DNA from 2 places in the Paenibacillus sp. FSL P2-0322 genome. Region 1 is predicted to be linked to the other one. Evidence: riboswitches for the same ligand, from Rfam matches in the RefSeq annotation. Region 1 holds a riboswitch; the other holds the start of a gene.
The links. A riboswitch is a leader RNA that binds a small molecule or an ion and turns the genes downstream of it on or off. The one in region 1 is predicted to bind cyclic di-AMP.

Region 2: it holds a riboswitch for cyclic di-AMP, as region 1 does, so the genes downstream of both, MKY24_RS06835 (hypothetical protein) here and MKY24_RS21505 (TrkH family potassium uptake protein) in region 1, are expected to answer to the same signal.

What each region holds. Positions count from the first base shown of each region.
Region 1 covers NZ_CP150243.1:4,858,951-4,866,593, forward strand. The annotation lists gene sdhA (succinate dehydrogenase flavoprotein subunit) at 1-667, opposite strand, end outside; gene MKY24_RS21490 (succinate dehydrogenase cytochrome b558 subunit) at 761-1,435, opposite strand; gene MKY24_RS21495 (LysR family transcriptional regulator) at 1,662-2,567, shown strand; gene MKY24_RS21500 (TrkA family potassium uptake protein) at 2,573-3,250, opposite strand; gene MKY24_RS21505 (TrkH family potassium uptake protein) at 3,349-4,689, opposite strand; cyclic di-AMP (ydaO/yuaA leader) riboswitch at 5,099-5,251, opposite strand; gene MKY24_RS21510 (type II CAAX endopeptidase family protein) at 5,513-7,243, shown strand; gene uvrC (excinuclease ABC subunit UvrC) at 7,212-7,643, opposite strand, start outside.
Region 2 covers NZ_CP150243.1:1,541,787-1,549,429, forward strand. The annotation lists gene MKY24_RS06805 (helix-turn-helix transcriptional regulator) at 1-341, shown strand, start outside; gene MKY24_RS06810 (helix-turn-helix transcriptional regulator) at 436-819, shown strand; gene MKY24_RS06815 (hypothetical protein) at 916-1,164, opposite strand; gene MKY24_RS06820 (urease accessory UreF family protein) at 1,461-2,198, opposite strand; tRNA gene MKY24_RS06825 (tRNA-Leu) at 2,461-2,543, shown strand; gene MKY24_RS06830 (glutathione peroxidase) at 2,688-3,173, opposite strand; cyclic di-AMP (ydaO/yuaA leader) riboswitch at 3,640-3,812, shown strand; gene MKY24_RS06835 (hypothetical protein) at 3,928-4,323, shown strand; gene kdpA (potassium-transporting ATPase subunit KdpA) at 4,736-6,412, shown strand; gene kdpB (potassium-transporting ATPase subunit KdpB) at 6,450-7,643, shown strand, end outside.

The DNA.
Region 1 (7,643 bases):
GCTGATACACCGCACCAGCAGCTGTGCCCGTATTAATGACGGAATTCGTGGTTTTACCGAAAATAATCCCGGGGCCACCAGACGCCAAAATAACTGCATCCGCTGCAAAAGTCTTCACTTCCATCGTACGCAAATCCTGCCCGCAAATCCCTCGACAGATGCCTTCATCATCCAGTACAGCCTGTAAAAACTCCCAATTTTCATACTTGGTCACCAAACCAGCAGATTCCCAGCGCCGTACCTGCTCATCGAGAGCGTACAGAAGCTGCTGTCCTGTCGTCGCGCCAGCAAAGGCGGTCCGATGATGCTGGGTACCGCCGAAGCGACGGAAGTCCAGCAGTCCTTCCGGTGTCCGGTTAAACATGACGCCCATGCGGTCCATGAGATGAATGATCCCTGGAGCCGCTTCGCACATCGCTTTTACCGGAGGCTGGTTGGCCAGAAAGTCCCCGCCATAGACCGAATCATCAAAGTGAATCCAGGGTGAGTCTCCCTCACCCTTGGTATTTACCGCACCATTGATGCCGCCTTGAGCACAAACGGAGTGGGACCTTTTGACCGGAACCAAAGAAAATAAATGAACGTGAACTCCCGCCTCTGCCGCCTTGATCGTAGCCATTAGACCTGCCAGACCGCCGCCCACGACAATAATGTTGGATGCTGCCATTTCTGCTCACTCCTTTTTTTCAGGATTTTAACCAAATCCCCTTTTACGTTTAAAAATAGAATCTCAACACGATGTATAATGGATATGACTCATTTACAGTAGCTGTTTAAAAGCGCTGCATTGCACCAAGGCAGTTGCCGTTTCCTGAAATTCCGCGCTGCGGAATGCAAGCAGGGAAGCGATGAAGCCGATAGACACCACCACGAACAGGGTCATACAGATATAAGAAGATACTTTTTGCGCACGCGGTCCCACAGTAATCCCCCAACTGACCATAAATGCCCACAGTCCGTTAGCAAAGTGAAAGGATGCCGAAACGACACTGATTAAATACAAAATGAAATAAACCGGGTTCGTCACGATGCCATGCATAACGCCGCCTAGCTCCTCATGAGTTACTTTACCCAGAGCTACCTGAAAGCGTGTGTCGTATACGTGCCAGATAATAAATACAAATGTAATGACGCCAGAAATACGCTGGAACAGAAAGCGCCAGTTACGTGAATAGCCGAACCTTTTGACATTCGGGTCAGCCTGATAAGCGATATACAAGCCATAAATTCCGTGGAACAGTAATGGCAAGTAGATGAATAACGTTTCTAGCACAATAACCAGCGGCAAACCATTCAGGAAGGCCACGCTGCGATTAAATCCTTCCTTGCCGCCCTCCACCGCTGTGAAGTTCGTCACCAAATGCTCAACAAAAAATAGAGCCAACGGAATGACGCCAAGAAGCGAATGCAGCTTTCTGGAATAAAATCCTCTCATCTAGGTCATGCTCCCTTCTCCCAATAATAGCGTTTTCAATAGTAATATAACATATAAAATGACAGTTCCCGACAGGAAATGTCCAACAAGGTGTCCCTTATAAGGAAAAACAAAAGTGTGAACATCTTGTGTCGCTTTCATGTTACTCCTTTTCGGCTTATAATGGAATTGCAATATACGTATTAATTATTATGTCTTTTTTGCATATAGAGAGGAAGTGGATGATTTGTTTGAGGATTTGAACGCTTTTGCCGTCATTGTCGAGCAGTCCAGCCTGAATAAAGCCTCCAAACTGCTGAATCTGTCCCAACCTGCCCTGTCTCGCAAAATTGCCAAGCTGGAGGAAGAGCTGGGTGTGAATCTCTTTGATCGTCGGGGCAAACGGCTCGAAATTACGTCCACTGGCCGATTTGTTTATACATTCGCACTAGAGCAACGGCAACGACAGCTTCGCTTTTTACAAAAGCTGTCCCAGCACAAAAATGAAGCCCAGAGTATGCTTACACTCGGTGCAAGCCTCACGACACTCCAAACGACGCTGCCTACCCTCGTCGAAGCTTTCATGAGCAAGCATCCTCAAACCGAGCTGAAGCTGCTCACCGGTAAAACCCATGAAATCGTCGCCTTTGTACGTGATAAAAAAGCAGACGCCGGTATTGTCGGGTCTGCCATTCATGAAGCCGGACTGCGTTGCATTCCGCTATTTGATGATCATTTGGAGCTTGTTGTTCCCATTGGACATGAATTAACCGTCAAGACAGGAACGGCCTCGATGAAAGATCTACAAGGATTGCCGATGATTATATTCTCCAAAGGAACCTGGTACCGCAGTCTGACGGATGACTTATTCCAGCGCAGCGGCATCATGCCGGATATCCGCATGGAAATCGACTCCTTCGAGGCAATTGTACGCCTGCTTCCAACCTGTAAGGCTTCCGCCTTGCTACCCAAATCCTATTTGCGCAGCGAACTATTACGGGATAATGGACTCACTGCATTATACTTGCCCGATTTGAAGGAGACACGCCGAACGACCTCCCTCATTTACTCGGAGACGACCGATCTCGGTCCGACAGCACGACGCTGGATTAGCGAGACACGTGCGTCGTTTGCAGGCTATCGTATGGTGTAGAGGGTTTAGCCCTCTTCATTGACATTAACAACCTCATCCTCAAAGCGACCGATATTGTCATTCGAGCCGATGATGACCATAATATCGTCTGCTTTTAGCCGATCCATAGCCGTCGGTGCGATCAGGATACCGTTCGCCGTATGAAGCGCCACGACACTACAACCAAAGCGAGTACGGGCATTTAGCTCTGCTAGCGTTTTGCCATTCAGACATGCAGGTACATTGAGTTCCACAATACTGTATTCTTTGGACAACTCCAAATAATCGAGCAAATTAGGCGTGACTAGCTGATGAGCCACCCGGATACCCATATCCCGTTCTGGATAAATGATCCGGTCCACACCGAGCTTCTCTAACGCACGCCCGTGCAGCACAGATATGGCTTTGGCTACGACTTTTTTCACACCCAGCTCCTTCAGCAAAATGGCGGTCAGGATGCTTACCTGAATGTCATCACCAATAGCAACAATGCCGCAATCGAAATTACGGATGCCCAGTGATCGCAATGAGTCTTCATCGGTAGCGTCCGCCACGACAGTATGTGTCAACATCTCACTCATACTGTCCACCACATCCTCATTCCGGTCAATGCCTAGCACCTCGCACCCCATATCCACCAATTGCAAAGCCAGGCTTGAGCCAAACCGTCCCAAGCCAATAACTACAAACTGCTGCGTTTTCATATCTACTCGAAAACTCCCTTATCTGAATCAATTTCATAAATGAGGATTTTGCAAAAATCCTGAAATAATTAAACCAACGAAATGAATATGAAATGGATTCATCCTATAATCATTTTGCCTTCCGGATGACGATATAATTCTTTACCCTTTTTCGGCCCCAGTGCATAAGCTAGCGTGAGTGGCCCCAGTCTACCTGCAAACATCGTCAGGGTAATCACCAGCTTACCTATGACTGTCAAATCAGGTGTAAGCCCCATCGACAGCCCCACCGTACCAAACGCAGACACCGTCTCAAACAAGATCATCAGAAAATGATGATCTTCGGTTGCCGACAAAATCATGGTCACCCCGATCACGAACAGCAACCCCAGCAGTGTAATGGTCAAAGCCTTGTAAATTCGTCCCTGCGCAAGTCGGTACTTGAACAGTACAATATCTTCACGCCCCCGTAGCATCGAAATCACGGCTCCAATGAGCAGCGCGAATGTTGTGGTCTTAATCCCGCCTCCAGTAGAGCCAGGAGAAGCCCCGATAAACATGAGTATGATGATAAAAAACTGCGTAGCCTGCCGCAAGCCTGCAATGTCCAGTGTATTGGCACCTGCGGTACGAGGGGTTACGGACTGGAATAAAGATCCCAGCAGTTTCCCCCCCCAATCAAGCGAGCCAAGAGTCTTTGGATTCGTAAACTCAAATACAAAAATCACGAGCGTGCCGACTACAATCATAGCGCCCGTCATGCTGAGTACCACCTTAGTATGCAAGGAAAGTCTCTTGCGCTTGCGATATTCTGCCAGGTCCGACATCACTACAAAACCAATTCCGCCTGAAATAATCAGGAACATAGCTGTAAAATTAACAATCGGATCATATACATAATCTGTCAGGCTGCGAAAGTGCCCGAATAAGTCAAAACCAGCATTGTTAAACATGGAGATGGCATGCCAAATCCCAAAATAAATCGCCCTGCCTACAGGCATATCAAACGACCAGCGAATCGCAAATATTGCAGCACATACGCCCTCAATGACCAGCGAGTACAGCAGCACCTTACGAATCAATCCGACAATTCCTTCGACAGAGGTCTGATTCATCGCTTCCTGTAAAATGAGGCGCTCCCGTAAGGAAATCCGACGTTTGAACACCAGCGCGATCAAGGTAGCCATAGTCATAAAGCCCAGGCCGCCGATCTGAATGAGCGCAACGATAACAACTTGACCAAAGGTTGTAAAAAAGGTCCCCGTATCCTTTACTACAAGCCCTGTAACACAGGTCGCGGAAGCGGCAGTAAACAAAGCGTCTATAAACGCAAGTGGCTTTCCTGTTGTATTGGAGATCGGCAGCATTAACAATAAACTACCTATTAGAATGATAATGGCAAAGCCCGCAACGAATATCTGCGGTGGAGAAAGCCGGAGCCAGCTTGCATTGGGATTCATCTATTCATCACTTCTCTCCTAATCCTTAAAACTATAAAAATAGTGATTTAATACGGTGTAAGCCCGCTACGCGTTCCATTTGATCTTCCGATCGTCGTTGCCCCTAATTTTTTTGATTTTTCCAAACCTTTAGTAACTATAATTAGCATTCCCTGAATACAGGAAGAATGCATGTCAAGCACTACTCTGCCCCCTGTGCTATTGGCGGGCAGCAGCGAAGGGGGCAGAATTGTTCTGAAGAAGCGAAGCGTTTGCCTTTATCTCCGGATTTTAACCATTAAAGGGGTTATACAATCAAAAAATCCGGGGATAACAGCAATCGGAAGAATAATCTGCACCCGCAGCGGTCTAACCAATCCAAACACTTTTATACACACAAAAAAAGACACCGGAAAACCGAGTGCCTGACTTGGTTCCTGCTCACAGCCTACGAGGTTAGCTGACGGATTCGGGCAGCACAGTATGCCCTATTTACACATCCAATCCAGCAGGATCAGCTGTAAAATTCACCCCAGTAACATGGTTCCCCCGTTTTCTCATAGAAATTCGGCTCAACTGTATATCATTACCTATGTATTTTATAGGCATTGCCTCAAGATTATAATCCTTCTATATCCAGATCACAAAACCGATTTCGCCGAAAAAACGTGAAATTGGCTTTATTTTGCGAATGGGCATCGTTTAATCGCAGCTTATCTTATTTTATTGGAACTTTAAAGTGCTTTCACTCTATTTTCATGAATATCGCTGGTCTGTTGGCGGGAACCTGTGCAGTATGATATCTTTAATGGATGTTCTTATTTACAGATTAAGGAGGAAACTCATGAATCCTATCGGGAAACCGGTCGTGCTCACGGCCAACTTCAAAAAATTAGGCTTGCTGGGCGGGATTGGCCTGATTTGCTTTTTTATCTTTCAATTGCTTATTCCCTCGCTTAGCAATCCGAGTCCAGAATCAGTAATGAACGCAAAGGTCATCAGCAAACAAGAAGCGGTCATACACGCATTGGACTTTGCCCGCTCCGAGTTGGGCTATACTGAATCACAGCCAGAGGAGCCTGTCGTGACCTATCAGGCCGAAACAGATTTGTACGGTTATTTATCTAGAGAAAAACTGCTTCAACAGTACGACCGTACATGGAAGAAAAATTACCCTTACGAAACCTTTCGGGTTGATCTGCCTGAATCCTCAGCGAAAAGCAAACTGCAAATTCATGTGGATTTATCCACTGGGAAGGTCGTTAGCTTTAAACGGATCACCTCCAGTACCAATTACACACAGGCTGATATTTCTACGGATGAAGAAGCACGTAACAGGCTTATACGTGTAGCTGAGGACGGCATGACGCTTGAAGCCAAGGAGCAGGCGGCCGCAGTATGGGTCAAGCGCTTTGGCTTTAAGCCGTCGGACTTGAAGCTCGCCACCACTGAAAAAGAAGGTGGATTAAAGTATACCGTAGACGATAAAAAAATCGGCGCCTCGGTACTTACACTGGCTTTTACTTTCGAAGACGGTGATGTTCGCTCCTTCTCTCAAAGCTTTTCGGCCCCGTCGTCCTATACCGATTATATCGAAAAGCAAACATTTTGGGCGAATTGGATGACCTATGCGGGTTATGCCCTATTTAGCTTTGTGCTGGGTGTTCTTGCCATTGTGTATGCGTCACTCACCCGACGACATACTTCATTTGTACGCGGCATTGTTCTGTCCGTTATATACTTTATTGCAAGTATAGCTGGGACAATGAACATGCTGCCTTTATTGCAAGCAGAAGCAGGCGGTAAGGGCATGCTTATATTTCTTATGGTGTTCCAGATTGGTGTTACCTTCTTCATGGCAGTAGCGCTCTACTTCTCCTTGGTCGGCGGTGACGGACTTATGCGTCAGGTTGGACTGAATGCATGGCCGCGTGCGAAAGAGCCGGGCTACGGGCTGTATGTGCTTCGCAGTATGTATGTTGGCTACTTGTGGGCCTTTATTTTACTCGGGGTACAATCCATCTTATTCTTTATACTGGAGCGCACATTTAATACATTCTCCACAACAGATGCCACGCAATCCCCTTACAATATGGCTTATCCATGGTTACTGCCGATTATGGCCTGGATGGCAGGTATTGGAGAAGAGACTGTCTACCGTCTGTTTGGTATTCCGATGGTCAAAAAAATAGTGAAAAACACTTTTGTTGCTTGTCTGATCACCACGCTGATTTGGGCACTGGGACATACACTTTATCCGATCTATCCGGTGATTTCCAGACCTATTGAGCTGACTTTTCTTGGTTTGCTGTTCAGTTTTGTGTTCCTGCGTTACGGTTTTATTGCCGCCATGTTCAGCCACGTTATTTTTGACAGCATTCTAATGGGGCTTAGTGTAATGAGTCTGGGAGACACTGTGAATGTGAGCGCTGGTCTATTCTGGATCTTACTTCCAGCCATTGTGGGTTACATCATTTATTGGTTTAGTCCTAAAAAGCCAAATCGAATTATGTTTGAACCTATTAAAAAAGAGGAGCCGTATTCTACGACTCCTCCTCCCGAAGGGCAGCTATAATCTGACGCGCAAGCTTATCCCCAATAGAGAGAGGCCGGAATTCTTCGATGCTGGCCTCTCTTATTTTTTTGAGTGATCCAAAATGCTTGAGCAGTAACTTACGCCGTTTCTCGCCGATGCCTGGAATAGAGTCCAACCGAGAAGTTACCATAGATTTGCCGCGTTGCTCGCGGTGGAACGTGATGGCAAAACGGTGAACCTCGTCCTGAATCCGTTGCAGCAGATAAAATTCTTCGCTATTGCGTGCAAGTGTCACGGCCTCAGAGGACTCTCCCACTAATAGTTGGGAAGTTCTATGTTTGGCATCCTTCACCAGACCACACACAGGAATGAACAAACCCAGCTCATTTTGCAGTACATCGGTCGCCGCCTTAATTTGTCCACGTCCACCATCCACAAC
Region 2 (7,643 bases), 2.8 Mb from region 1:
TCAAGGAACGGGGAATGACGAAAAAGGCGTTCTGCCAGCAGTTAGGCATTAGTACAGGGAACTTCGGGGATTGGAAAAGAGGAAAAACGACGCCGGGCACGAATAAACTCATTGAAATTGCTTCGTTTTTTGATGCCAGTCTGGATTGGATCATGCTGGGTCGAGATGTACAGGGTGAGGTGCTAAAGGAGTCGCAAGACCCTTATTTTTTTGGCGCTTCAGGGCAACTGAATTGCCAGGGGGAACCGCTTAGTGAGGCGGAAAGAAATTTTATACTTGAGTATATTGAATTTACCCGCTTTCGTAAAGAGAAAAACCAGCGCAATTCTACTATGAGGTAATGGTTGCTTAGGATTTGATGAGGATTACTAATGAGTAAGGCTTGAAAAATGAAAATTATTTCAGAAAAAGTTACTGTGTCGGAGGGGAAACATTTTGGGAGATCAAACTATTTATCAGCGGATTGAAGCTTTGATTAAGGATCGCGGAATGACCAAGAAGGCATTTTGTGAAAAACTTAAAATCAGTTCAGGGAATCTCGGTGATTGGAGAAGGGGTAAAACAACGCCGGGTACCACCCATTTGATTCAGATTTCGGACTTTTTTAATGTATCGCTCGATTGGTTAATGAAAGGGATTAAGCCAGGAGAAGGCGTACTTCAGGAGCAGAAGGCTGCTTATTTTTTTGGAGTGATGGGGCCACTGAATTGCCAGGCAGAAGATCTTGAGACGGAAGAACAGAATTTTATTTTAGAATATGTTGAATTTGCAAAATACCGTAAGCAAAAAAGTGAGAAGGATAAAACAAAGCCGGAATAATTTTTTGGCTAAAGATCGTCTGGGTTGAAGACCCGTAAACGAACGAGTGGGGTTCGCTTTACGGGTCTATTTGGTTTCTTGGTGATATGGAATGACCTATATGTAACTGGAATGCTTGTTAGGTTTAGAGTGCGGTGCCTCCTTATAGTCGTTATCGTCGATGTTCAGAATTGCAGCAACTTGTTTTCTGTACCTTTGTGCTTTGCGGGTGCCGTGAATCAGATTGGACAAGCGTGAAGGCGGAATATTGTGTGTCTCACAAAATGTTTTCTGATCCAGTCGAAGTTCGACAAGCCGTTGTTTGATGGCCCACCCGAAGGAGGTGACAGGCATTTTGTTATTCAAGAGAAATCGCCCCTTACGGATTCTTGCGGAATAATTGGTGTGTTATAATAATCATCAGTAAACATGTTAGAATTAACCATCTAACACTATGATACACTTTTATACGTGTTTTTACAATCGTAAATGCGTCATTTTGTTGAATTAATTACTTAATTAAGTGCTAGGTGGTTCTGATAATCCGTCTAGAGTCTGCTAATGCTGTGAATTGCGATTATATGTGGATAAAAAACACTCTGCCACCTGAGGAAAGGGACAGAGTGTTTTTGGTGTTGTGACCACATTGGCGAAACGACGCATCAGGGGGATGCTGGAAGGCGTTTGAATAGACCTGAGGAGGAAAACAGTCTAGGTTCATCCAATTGGTTATTATGGCTCATATAAAGAGGTAGAGTGATGTAGGAGCTGGACCAATGTCTGTGAAGAAAGCGACGCTGAGATGCAGTTGGCTCAGGTTGGTTAAGCTTCTTCCAGGCAGAGAGGAGCTCGCTTGTCATACGCTCCATAAGAGGGTTCTTTTCCTCATAAGGAGGATTGAGTAGTTTGAAGGCATCTTCCACACAGAAGGACACCGCTGCGCTAAGATAGCCGTGAACGGTCTGTTCTACATCGTTTCCGAGGAGGAAGTTAATCCAGGTGTGAACGGTAGCGAGTGTGCCAATCGCATTGTATTGAATGAGTATGGATTCCAACTGGTCAAATTCAAGCCAAGGATAAAGAGCCTTAGCGAGCTTGAGTAGACGCTGACCGGATAGACGAAACTCCTTCACATGCTGCCAGGAGGGACGTTGGGTATGCAGCATCTTATCAATGAGGGCGATCCGCCAACTGTCATTCTGCTGGATGGCGACATACAGACTTTTGATAGCCATGCCGTCAACGGTTGTAAATTGAGGATACAAATCATCCAGCATGTAATGTTCCAGGTCTTGTAGACTGTTCAAATGTCCGTTACGGGATAGTTTCTCCAGTCCGTTGAAACGGGTGAAGCCACCAACAGGTAGGGAAGGGTCCAACAATAATGCATAGTTCAGCAAGCGGTTGCCTTTATGCAGGGTGGTTCGCCTCCTCGAAGTGAATCCTTATGTTACGTTATTTCACTCTTTACTTGGGGGGACGAAAGATATTCGAAATATATGTAATATATATTTACATTTAAGTAGCTTTTGTGTCAAATTAAATATTCTTATCGCTCATATATGTTAGTTAAAATAACATATAAAATAATTATTATATTTTTGTTTACAAATAGTTGATGAGAGAGTATAATAAATCTGTTGCCTCATTACATTATGATTTGCGGTCGTGGTGGAATGGCAGACACGCTATCTTGAGGGGGTAGTGGGCGTACGCCCGTGGAGGTTCGAGTCCTCTCGACCGCATTATATGCAAGACTCAGTTAAAAAAGCATCCTGACACGGTTTACGTGAAGGGATGCTTTTTTGTTAAGCATTTTTCGTTATATCCTTTTGCCACAGAACAACGGTAGACAACCGGTCGTTTATTAACTGTGATAAAGAAGGATGTCAGTTTTGCTGCAAAAGCTTCTCTATATCTCCCGCCAGCTTATCTGGAGTGGTTTGCGGTGCATAGCGCTTAAATACGTTACCTTCTCGTGTAATTAAGAATTTAGTAAAATTCCATTTGATCGCTTTGGACCCTAATACCCCCGGAGCAGTTTGGGTCAGGTAACGAAATAAGGGGTGCGCTTGATCGCCATTGACATCTGTCTTGGCGAACATCGGAAAGGTAACACCATAATTGATCTGGCAAAACTCGGAAATCTCCTCGCTGGAACCTGGCTCTTGTTTGGCAAATTGGTTGCTGGGAAATCCCAAAATTTCGAGCCCCTGTTCATGGTACTGGTCATATAGCTCTTGTAGCGCTTTGTATTGGGGGGTTAACCCACATTTGCTGGCAGTGTTCACGATAAGCAGAACGTTCCCTTCATATGTGGATAACGGAATTTGTTTCCCTTGCAGGGTGTGCGCATCATATTCATAAACGGTCATAGTATCTCTCCTTATTCAATATTCAGCAATTAAATTGTAAGCAATTAAAATCGAGGTTGCAAGTTTTGAAAAGCTGTATCAAGCCTTTAGCCGCTGTAAAATCGTATTTTGTTCAAAACAGTAAATCGCACCGCAAATGGAGCGAATTAAGGTGTTTCTTCTTATAAAAGCGGGTTCAATCGGTGTTTAGCTGGTACATATAGCGTATTTTCTTCTCTTTTTACAAAAAAAGGCCAAAAACGCCCTACCCTACGCCAATATTGACATGCTTGTCATTTTCGAAAAGGGATGAAAAACAGAGATTGAAGGAGCTGTGAGAAGCATAGTTGCATTGTAAGCGCTATTATTAATATCCTAGGCTCTAAAGGCCGATTTATAACCCCGCAGTTGAGCTTTACAGTCTTCCATGCGCGGGTGTATGATTCAAGACGTAATTTCAAATTAACTTGAATGAAGCAACAACGAAATGTCTATAGCGCTGAATTTTGCAGTTGCAAAAGCGGGGGAACCAATCGAGATTGTACGGCTTCGGAAGCCGTGTGTCTCATGGGGTGAATTTTCAGGTCAAGTGCCAGAAATAGGGCGACTCTCACGTCCGAATCCGACAGCTAACCTCGTAAGCGTACAGGGAGAGGCAACAAACCGCCGTGTGCAGCCATGGTTTATTTTATCATGGATATGTAAGAAGCCGGAGGAAAGCCTTTTTCCTTCGGCTTCTTTTTGTTGTCTTTTTATACCGGGAGAGGAGCTACTGATGGAAGGTCGGTTAATTATTGTCACTGCACCGAATGAAGCGGGCAGAAGTTTTGTGAAATTGCTTATTTTCAAAAAATTGGCGTTTGCAGTTCTCACGAATAGCGCCCAGGAGGAACGACAGCTCAAAAAAATGGGTGTGGAGCACATTGTCCGCATCAATACCATGCAAGCGGGAAAATGGAATTTTCCAAAAAAAGAAATTGGTAGTGTGTATTTGTTCGAGAACAGCTTGAATCTGACGTGCCGTTTCCTGCAAATATGTCGGCCGCTAACATCGGAATCGATCTATGTTATTACGCACGGCTGTAATCCACAAGGAATTTATCGGGGATTGGGAGCGGATCATGTGATCTACACATTGAACGGAGAGGTGGGTTTTCTGCTGAACGGATAAGCACTTATAACATAGTTGTTTTATGATTTTATGATCAAATAAGAATGGCGATCTGAGGACCGATACGGAGGGTATAAACATGATGGATATATACATGCTGCTCGTCATGGCTGTGAGTTATGGAGTGATACTGCTGTTTGTACGCTGGTGTGATGCGCAGACCTCTAAAGGAGGACGAAGAGGATGATCGTTATACTTGGGCTTACGGCTATTGTGTTTATGTATTTAATCTACGCACTCCTGAACCCTGAAAAGTTCTAGTCAGCTATAGGGGATAGAGCGGGCGGGAACAACAGATCTGAATATTAAGCATCATAGGTAGCGGGTTTTCGCAAACGTGTGCACACAATTGGTGCTCTGGAAGCAGGTCTGTTGTTCCAAACGCAGGAGCATTTTGAAGGAGGAATAAAGGATGGAGCTGCTTCAAATTGGAATTGTGATCGTCATATTGCTGCTCTTGGTAAAGCCAGTGGGCACCTATATGTATCATGTATTCTCGAATGAACCCAATCGGACGGATCGGATTTTTGGCGGAACAGAAAAGCTGATTTATAAGATAGTAGGATTGAAGAAGCTGGAGAGCATGCGTTGGACTACGTATGTTATGAGTTTCATTGCAACGAATGTCGTGCTTGTGGCGATCAGCTACTTGCTGTTGCGTTTACAGGGAATGCTTCCTGGTAATCCGGCTGGAAACAGTAATATGGAAGCATCACTAGCTTTTAATACGGTAATCAGCTTTATGACGAATACGAATCTCCAACATTATAGCGGAGAAAGCGGGCTTACGTATCTGACACAGATGGCGTTCGTCACGATGATGATGTTCACTTCGGCTGCTTCCGGTTTTGCGGTTGCTGCGGCTTTTATGAGAGGATTGACGCGGCGCGGTGAAGGGATGGGCAATTTCTTTCAAGATTTTATTAAAGCCATTATAAGGATTTTCCTGCCGCTGGCCTTTGTGCTTACGCTGGTGCTGGTTGGATTGAAGGTACCACAGACGCTACAGCCTACGGCGGATCTTACGACGCTGAGCGGAACACAGCAGCAGATTTCTATGGGGCCCATTGCTTCTCTGGAGTCCATCAAGCATTTGGGGACGAATGGAGGCGGTTATGCGGGAGCTAACTCTGCGCATCCTTTTGAAAATCCAAGTCCTTGGACGAACGTGTTGGAAATTTTGGCAATGTGGGTAATGCCGGCTTCGTTGCCGTATACCTTTGGATTGTTTGCCCGTAATCGTAAGCAGGGCTGGATTATTTTTAGCTCCATGATGGTATTGTTTCTTATTTTTCTATCTATTACGTACGTGTCTGAAAAGACAGGTAACCCGTTAATCCAGACACTGGGTGTGGATGCTTCTCAAGGAAGCATGGAAGGGAAAGAGGTTCGTTTCGGCATTGGACAATCGGCTTTATTCACTGCGGTCACAACAGCGGCAACGACAGGTTCGGTCAATAATATGCATGATACACTAACCCCACTGGGTGGCATGGCTGCTTTGGGAGAAATGATGCTAAACGTCATTTTTGGCGGCAAGGGTGTCGGGCTGATGAATATGCTGATGTATGCGATTCTGGGTGTGTTTATATGCGGACTGATGGTCGGGAGAACTCCGGAATTTATGGGAAGGAAAATTGAAGGCAAGGAAATGAAGCTGATCGCGATTGCCATTTTGGTACATCCGTTCCTCATTCTCGCCCCAACTGCGCTTGCGTTTATGAGTCATTGGGGATACGACGCGGTCACTAACCCTGGCTATCACGGGTTGACTCAGGTGCTCTATGAATATGCGTCATCTGCTGCAAATAACGGTTCGGGATTTGAAGGTCTTTCGGATAACAACGTATTCTGGAACATGACAACGGGGCTGGTTATGTTCTTCGGACGATATGTATCTATGATTGCATTGTTGGCTGTGGCGGCTTCATTGAATGCCAAAGCACCGACTCCGGTGACGACGGGGACACTGCGTACGGACAACAAGTTATTTGGAGCCATTCTGATCGGGGTCGTGCTGCTGATTGGTGCGTTGACCTTTTTACCCGTTATCGTATTGGGACCTGTTGCTGAATTTTTGACCATGTGAAGAAGAAAATGAGAATGGATGAACGGGGTGTTTGATCATGAAGGAACAACGCAAACACATGCTGGACAGAAGCATCTTGAAGCATGCGATCAAGGATAGCTTTATAAAATTAAATCCGATGATTATGATGAAGAATCCTGTCATGTTCGTCGTGGAGATCGGTACATTGGTCGTGCTGCTAATGTTACTGCTTCCCGGTTATTTTGGAACTGGCAAGGAAATGGGCTTTAACCTGGCCGTGTTTGTTATTCTGTTGTTTACGTTGCTTTTTGCTAATTTTGCCGAAGCGCTCGCGGAGGGGCGGGGTAAGGCACAAGCTGCCTCTTTAAAAAAATCCAAGCAGGATACGCAAGCTAACAAGCTCATCGGAAATGACATTCAGGTGGTTAGCTCAACCGAATTGCGTAAGGGGGACGTGGTTATTGTCTCCCAGGGCGAAATGATCCCAAGCGATGGTGAGGTCATTGAAGGTCTGGCTTCGGTGGATGAATCTGCAATTACGGGCGAATCGGCTCCGGTCATCAAGGAATCGGGTGGTGATTTTTGCTCGGTAACCGGCGGGACGCGAGTGGTCAGTGACCGGATTAAGGTGCGGATTACGACAGAGCCGGGCGAGACATTTATTGATAAAATGATTTCGCTCGTGGAAGGCGCACAGCGGCAAAAAACGCCGAATGAGATTGCACTGAACACTTTGCTGATTAGCTTAACGATTATTTTTCTAATTGTAGTGGTTACGCTAGCGCCGATTGCCCGTCATTTTAACATTGATTTGCCTGTTCCTGTGCTGATTTCGTTGCTAGTCTGTCTGATTCCAACCACGATTGGAGGACTGCTGTCAGCCATCGGGATTGCCGGTATGGACCGGGTCACCCAGTTTAACGTGCTGGCCATGTCAGGCAAGGCGGTAGAAGCTTCTGGGGATATCAACACGATGATTTTGGATAAAACAGGTACAATCACCTTCGGGAACCGAATGGCGAGTGAATTCGTGCCTGTAGAGGGCGTGGAGAAGGCAAAGTTAGTGAAGTGGGCAGCGATTAGCTCTATGAAGGATGAGACGCCAGAGGGTCGCTCGGTTCTCGAGTTGATGCGCAAACAGGAGCATACGCTGGATGCATCCTTGGCAGCAGGTGGAACCTTTATCGAATTCAAGGCGGAGACCCGGATGAGTGGTCTGGATCTGGCCGATGGACGAAAGGTACGCAAAGGCGCGGTGGATTCTGTTCGG